2 regions of the Streptosporangium sp. NBC_01469 genome follow, and region 2 is predicted to be linked to the other one. Evidence: riboswitches for the same ligand, from Rfam matches in the RefSeq annotation. Region 2 holds a riboswitch; the other holds the start of a gene.
The links. A riboswitch is a leader RNA that binds a small molecule or an ion and turns the genes downstream of it on or off. The one in region 2 is predicted to bind cyclic di-AMP.

Region 1: another riboswitch for cyclic di-AMP. It lies ahead of OG587_RS05685 (NlpC/P60 family protein); the one in region 2 lies ahead of OG587_RS42100 (coiled-coil domain-containing protein).

What each region holds. Positions count from the first base shown of each region.
Region 1 is NZ_CP109465.1:1,256,442-1,259,838, reverse strand. Features, by position in the region: gene OG587_RS05690 (LuxR C-terminal-related transcriptional regulator) at 699-899, shown strand; gene OG587_RS05685 (NlpC/P60 family protein) at 953-2,002, opposite strand; cyclic di-AMP (ydaO/yuaA leader) riboswitch at 2,008-2,156, opposite strand; gene OG587_RS05680 (amino-acid N-acetyltransferase) at 2,493-3,146, shown strand; gene OG587_RS05675 (RDD family protein) at 3,366-3,397, shown strand, end outside.
Region 2 is NZ_CP109465.1:9,659,448-9,662,844, forward strand. Features, by position in the region: gene OG587_RS42090 (DeoR/GlpR family DNA-binding transcription regulator) at 1-683, shown strand, start outside; gene galT (galactose-1-phosphate uridylyltransferase) at 680-1,759, shown strand; cyclic di-AMP (ydaO/yuaA leader) riboswitch at 1,832-1,968, shown strand; gene OG587_RS42100 (coiled-coil domain-containing protein) at 1,972-2,946, shown strand; gene OG587_RS42105 (hypothetical protein) at 2,943-3,293, opposite strand.

The sequences.
Region 1 (3,397 bases), 2.4 Mb from region 2:
CGCCCTCGCGGGTCCGCGGATCGCGGGAGTCCCCGTACGGTGTGCGGGCGAAGCCAGGACGAATGAGGCGAAAACGGTGGGCCGGAACCGGCCGTCGCGCCCGTGGTTCCCCGCAATGTCGGACGCGTTTCTGTACGGGTCGGAAATCCATTTCCAGCACGTCCAATATCGCCCGGCACCCCATCGTCGCCGTGTGATACCTCGCGAATGCCGCAAAACTGCTCCCTTGACCCTCATATTTCCGTGTTTTTCGTGGGGTGCTGTCAAGGTGGTGAGTGACCATGGTCGTCGAAGAGTATCGGGAAGAGATCCGTTTTTCCCGAGAAATGCGGGCGGGCCGGATCCCCGGAGGGCCGGCCCCGGCGCGCCCGGCGGAGCGGCGGTTTCGGCGAAACCTTGTTCTGCCAGGACTTCGATCGCCGCAGCCAGGGGGTGCTTGCCGCCTCGTGCCCAGGCTCGGTCATGACATAGCCGCAAAGGCACTGACATATCATGAGTACTTCATGTAGCGCCTACTATGTCAATACTGGACGCACGCTATGAAGAGTGGAACTTGACGACCTTTGAACAAGGCGTTTACCGTTCCTGGCGGACGGTATTCATTTCCGGCGTCTCGCACCCGGTTTCCAGAGTGGGGGGAGTGACTCTTGATGGCATATCCAGAAGTGGATTCACGCCATGGCGACAGCCCCCTGGGCATGAGCGATATCGGTCTCAGCGACGACGACCTCGTGCTGCTGGCTGAGCTCGCCAAGGGTGTCACGGTGGATCGGGTGGGTCGTCGCCTCGACATCAGCGGGCGGACCGTCAGGCGCAGGCTGAGAGGCATCTGCGACCGCATCGGTGTCGCCACGGCGATCGAGGCCGTGGCCTGGGCCGCCCGCCGCCGCCTGATCTAGCACCGCCGCGTGTCCGGCAGGTCGGGCCGGACACGCGTGCGGGCCGGGCACGTTCAGTCGGCGATGCGGACGCCTCCGGCGAAGGGCCGGTTGTCGATCGTGGCGATGTGGACGACGTCACCCGTCTGGGGCGCGTGGACCATCAGGCCCGCGCCGATGTAGATCCCGACGTGGTGCAGGTCGCTGTAGAAGAAGACCAGGTCGCCGGGGCGCAGCTCGTTCCTGGTGACGTGGGTGCCCGCGGTCCACTGGTTGCCGGTGTAGTGCGGCAGGCTGATGCCGACCTTCTGGTAGGCCCACATGACCAGCCCGGAGCAGTCGAAGGAGTTGGGACCCTCGGCGCCCCAGACGTACGGCTTGAGCTGCTGGGTGAGCGCCCAGCGGGTGGCCTCCGCGGCCTTGCCGCTGCCCACGATGGGCACGTTGGTCTTCACCCTGGCGCCCCTGTTGCTGACGGCCCTGCTGCGCACCTCGCTGAACAGATTGCTCTCGACCCGCGCGACCAGCCGTTCGATCTTGGTCCGGTTGCCGTCGAGCTCCGCCAGGAGCTTCTTGACCTCCGAGGTCCTCGCCTTGGCGCTGGCCTGCGCCCGCTCGGCGGCCTCGATCGATCGGGCCACCTGGGCGACCTCCTCGCTCTGCTGCTGCTGGAGCGCGTAGTTGGTGGTGGCCTGGTCGAGGAAGGTGTCGGGATCCGTAGCCTGCGTGAAGGCGAGCCCGGAGTTGAGGCCGCCCGACATGTAGGTGCTCTGCGCCAGAAGGGTGGCCTTGGTGCGGCGGATGGCCAGCTCGGACTCGCTCGACGCCAGGGTCTTCTTGGCGCTCTCCGCGGCCCGCTGGGCCTGCTTGAGCTTGACCCGCTCGCCGTTGTACCGCTCGGCGAGGGTGCCGATCTCCTCGTGCAGCTTCTCGGCCTGCTTGGCCAGCTGCTGGAGGCTGGGCTCGGGATCGGCGGTGGCCGCCACCAGCGGTGTGCCGAGGGTCAGGGTGGCGAATGCCAGGCCGATGACCGCCATGCGGCGGCGCAGCCCTCGCGGCGCGCGTTCTCGACGGCGGGCGTCGTCGCCCGTGTGCTTTCCTCCGCGGTCGCGCGTGCGCTTCACCAACAGGCTCCTCTCCTCGGCCGCCTACCGGGTTAGCTGACGGGTTCGGGCCGGAGGCAGCCCTACCGGGTGCGCCGGTGGCACTCGGATTCACCCCGGAGGACGTGGTGGGTCCCCGGTTCCCCGCTGGTGGGGGATTCGGCGGGTCAGGCTTTTTACGTCTCTGACATCGAGCACGGAGATTAGTGCACCCGTGGTTCCTGCTCAACCAGAACTGCGAATTCAGTAGAGGTTTCGCAACTGAAATGTCACGGAAAGATCACATGGCAATATGATCAACATGGCCATTACGCTGCCTTTGCCTCGTGGGTGACGGGTGCGGCGGAGGTCTTCCCAGGTCCGGGACCGTGCCAAAGGTGAGTTGTGGCACACGAGAGGAGTCGTGCGCTCAGTGTGGTAAAACGATTACCAAGGGTCACGTGAGGGCTGTGGGCTGCGAGTTAAGGGCGAGCCGTAATTGAAGACCGGTGAGGACGTACGCTGAATGGTCATGGAGCAGCTTGCTGAGCATTCTCCCGCACCGGTCGTTCGCGCTCCCGGCGGCGGGGAGTGGCGCGCCGGATCCGAGGGGGCGGAGCCGGACTCGCCCGCGTCCGGCGCGGGCCCCGAGATCACGGTCCGCCGTGCCCGCACCCCGGACGTCCGCGCCGTCAGGCGGCTCGTCGACACCTACGGCGGCGCCGGCCCGCGCCTGCTGGAGAAGGCCACCGTCACCCTGTACGAGGACGTCCAGGAGTTCTGGGTCGCCACCGACGCGGAGGGGGAGGTCGTCGGCTGCGGGGCACTCCACGTCCTCTGGGAGGATCTGGCCGAGATCCGCACCGTCGCCGTCGATCCGGGCCGCAGGGGGATGGGAATCGGCCACCGGATCGTCTCCGCGCTCATTCGCACGGCCGTCGAACTCGGCCTGCGCCGGGTTTTCTGCCTGACCTTCGAGGTCGACTTCTTCACCAGGCACGGTTTCCGGGAGATCCAGGGCACGCCCGTCGCCCCCGAGGTCTACGCCGAACTTCTCGCCTCCTACGACGAGGGTGTGGCGGAGTTCCTGGATCTGGAGCACGTCAAGCCCAACACCTTGGGAAACACCCGGATGCTGCTGCACCTGACACGCGAGCCCGACTCTGATGACTTTAGAGCTGACTGATCGGAAAGGTGACTGTCGATACCTATGTCGATACCTTGTGCAGCAGCAAGCATGTGCGTCTGACATTTGCCACATGCGCAGTCTAAGTGAGGTGACGCGGTGAGCACCGGACAGCCGCCGTATCCACAGGATGATCCCGACCGCGATCGCACACCGTCGGGGTATCCGGATTACGGACAGCACAACGCGGGTCGAGCCGCTGGCGAACTCGACCCCGACGTGACAGTTGTGGGATATCGGTCGGAGGCCTC
Region 2 (3,397 bases):
TCGAGGTGCTCTCCGAGCGCGGCCTGGTGGAGAAGGTCCACGGCGGCGCCACCGCCGCCGGGCCCGGCGCGACCGAGGAACCGGGCTTCGCCGCCAAGTCGGCGCGCCGGCAGGCGGAGAAGGAGACGATCGCCCAGCACGCCGCCCGGCTCGTCCGGCCCGCCACGGCCATCGCGCTCTCCGCGGGGACCACGACCTGGACGCTCGCCCACCACCTGGTCGACGTGCCCGAGCTGACCGTGATCACCAACTCGATCCGGGTCGCCGACGTCTTCCACCGCTCCCCCAGGGCCGATCGCACGGTCGTGCTGACCGGCGGGGTCCGCACCCCCTCCGACGCCCTGGTCGGCCCGGTCGCGGTCTCGGCGATCCGCGGCCTTCACGTCGACACCCTCTTCCTCGGCGTGCACGGGATGAGCGCCCGCGCCGGGTTCACCACCCCCAACCTGCTCGAGGCCGAGACCAACCGCGAACTGGTCGCCTCCGCGCACCGCCTGGTGGTGCCCGCCGACCACACCAAGTGGGGCACGGTCGGCATCAGCACGATCGCGGAGCTGGCCGAGGCTCACATCGTGGTCACCGACTCCGGCCTGACCGAGGAGGCCCGGGAGGAGCTCGCCGCCTCGGTGGGCGAGCTGATCATCACGGAACCCCAGCGGGAGAGCGAGATCGCCGGCCGATGAAGCGTACGATCACCCACCTGGCCGACGGCCGGGAGCTCTTCTACTTCGACCGGCGCGACGACGCCGACCGCGGAGCGGCCGACCGGCGCGATCTGCCGCCCCGGCCCGCCGCCTCCGAGCTGCGCTACGACCCGCTCACCGAGGAGTGGATCGCGGTGGCCGGGCACCGCCAGGGCCGCACCTTCCTGCCCCCGGCCCGCGAGTGCCCGCTCTGCCCCTCCACCCCCGGCAACCTCACCGAGGTGCCCTCCTCGGGCTATGACGTGGTGGTCTTCGAGAACCGGTTCCCGTCGTTCTCCGCCCAGCCGGGCGACCACCGGGAGATCGGGGGGCTGAGCGAGGTCCGCCCGGGGGTCGGCAGGTGCGAGGTGGTCTGCTTCACCTCCGAGCACGACTCCTCGTTCTCCCGGCTCTCCCCCGAGCAGGTCGAGCTGGTGATGGAGGCCTGGGTCGACCGTACGGCAGAGCTGTCGGCGACGCCCGGCGTGGAGCAGGTGTTCTGCTTCGAGAACCGGGGGGCGGAGATCGGCATCACCCTGGCCCACCCGCACGGCCAGATCTACGCGTACCCCTACGTGACCCCGCGCACCAGGCTCACCCTCGGGGTGGCCGAGCGGCACCGGGAGCGGACCGGCGGCAACCTGTTCGCCGACGTCCTGGCCGCGGAGCGGGCGGCCGGGATCCGGGTGGTGGGCTCGAACGAGCACTGGACGGCCTTCGTCCCGGCCGCGGCGCGCTGGCCCGTGGAGGTCCACCTCTACCCGCACCGCGGGGTCCCCGACCTGGTCGCGCTGGACGCCGAGGAGCGCGCGGCGTTCGGCCCCCTCTACACCGACGTGCTCCGCCGCCTCGACGGACTGTTCGGCGTGCCCATGCCGTACATCGCCGCCTGGCACCAGGCACCGGTCTCCGTCGGCCGCGATCTGTCGTACGCGCACATGGAGCTGTTCAGCATCCGCCGCGCGCCGGACAGGCTGAAATACCTCGCCGGGTCGGAGTCGGCGATGGGCGCCTTCGTGAACGACGTGTCGCCCGAGGGCACAGCACATCTCCTGCGCTCTGTTATCACGAACTGATTACCGCTTGGTCTCGTCTTGAGGTCGCATGACCTGCTGTTTACCACTACTATCCTTCCCACATCAGCTTTAAACGCTGATTTGCCTAATCTCGGGCACCTTGCCCGGGAGCCGGGGAACCACCGCACCTGGGGTGAAACCACTTCGGTGGAAGGGCTTCCTCCAGCCCGAACCCGTCAGCTAACCCGGTAGGCGGAAGGAGAGGAGAGTTCGTGGCGGCCCCGTCCCCCACGTTCCGTCGGCATGCGGCTCTGGTCCTCTGCCTGAGCTCGATCGCCGCGTTCACCATCGGTGCCCCCACGGCGGGAATCGCGGAACCCAAGCCCACCGAGGCCAAGCTCCGCGCCGACCTGGCCAAGCTCGGCAAGAAGGTCGACAAGCTGATCGAGACCTACGCGGCCAAGCGCGAGTCCCTCAAGAAGGCGCAGAAGGCCGAGAGCGTCGCCAAGCAGAACCGGGAAAAGGCCGAACAGGTCTACGTCGAGGCCAAACGGCAGGTCGACTCCATCGTCCAGCTCCGCTACCAGAGCAGCGGCGGAGGGCTGCCCGCGCTGGTGTTCTCCGGCGACATGGGCGCCGCCGCGGTGATGGAGCAGCTCACCGCCCAGCAGAGCGCGCACCTGGAGGGCTTCGCCGGCAGCCTCGAACGCAGGAAGAAGGCGGCCGAGACGGCCGCCAGGCTCACCGACGAGATCGGTGAGGAGGCCAAGGAGGTGGAGGCCCAGCGCGAGGAGGCCGAAGACGTGATCCGCGACATGAAGGACAAGCTCGACCGGCTCGCCCCCACCGGTTCCGGCCGCCGCTCCGACGGCAGCTGGGCCCCGCAGCTCCCCACCGGCGCCGACAACATCACCGACCGTACCCGGATCATGCGCGACGCCGTCATGAGGCGCTTCAGCCTCCCGTACTCGGTCGGCTGCTACCGGTCCGCCAACGACGGCGGCGAGCACCCCCTGGGCCGCGCCTGCGACTTCATGATGAGCGCCGGCGGCACGATGCCCTCGGCCGCCAACACCGCACTGGGCGACGAGATCGCCGCCTGGGCCATCAAGAACAAGGCCAAACTCGGCGTGAAGTACGTGATCTGGCGCCAGCGCATCAACCACGGCTCCGGCTGGAGCTTCATGTCCAACCGCGGCGGCGTCACGGCCAACCACTTCGACCATCCGCACATCTCGATGTACTAGTTCTCGGGTACCCGCCTCTCTCGGGGCACATCCAGGGTCTGCGGCACGCCGAAGAGCAGCCGCGCCGTGTGCGGTGGGCCGTCCAGCGTGCGCCAGGGCGGCGTCAGCTCTGGCGGGTCGACGGTTTCGATGTGGGCGGCGAGCCGCGGCGCCACGCTCTCCGGAAGCGGGATGTCACGCAGCTTGCCCCCCCTTCGGGGAGCGAAGGCGCAGCTCGGCAAGCCGGTAGGTGGAGCGGCCGAGGTCTGCGCGGCCGGCCACTGCTCGTCGTACTCTCTGACAAAGATCTTTCCGGCGTCTATGCGCTCGTCGCGAGTACTCGCGACGAGCGCATAGACGCGGGGCATATGCCACTCCCGGAGGGGATGCCTGTGGCTCCGGTAACCGGCCAGGGCAACCGGGAACACACCAACCCTGTGCCATCTCAAACCATCGCATGCAGATTGAGCTG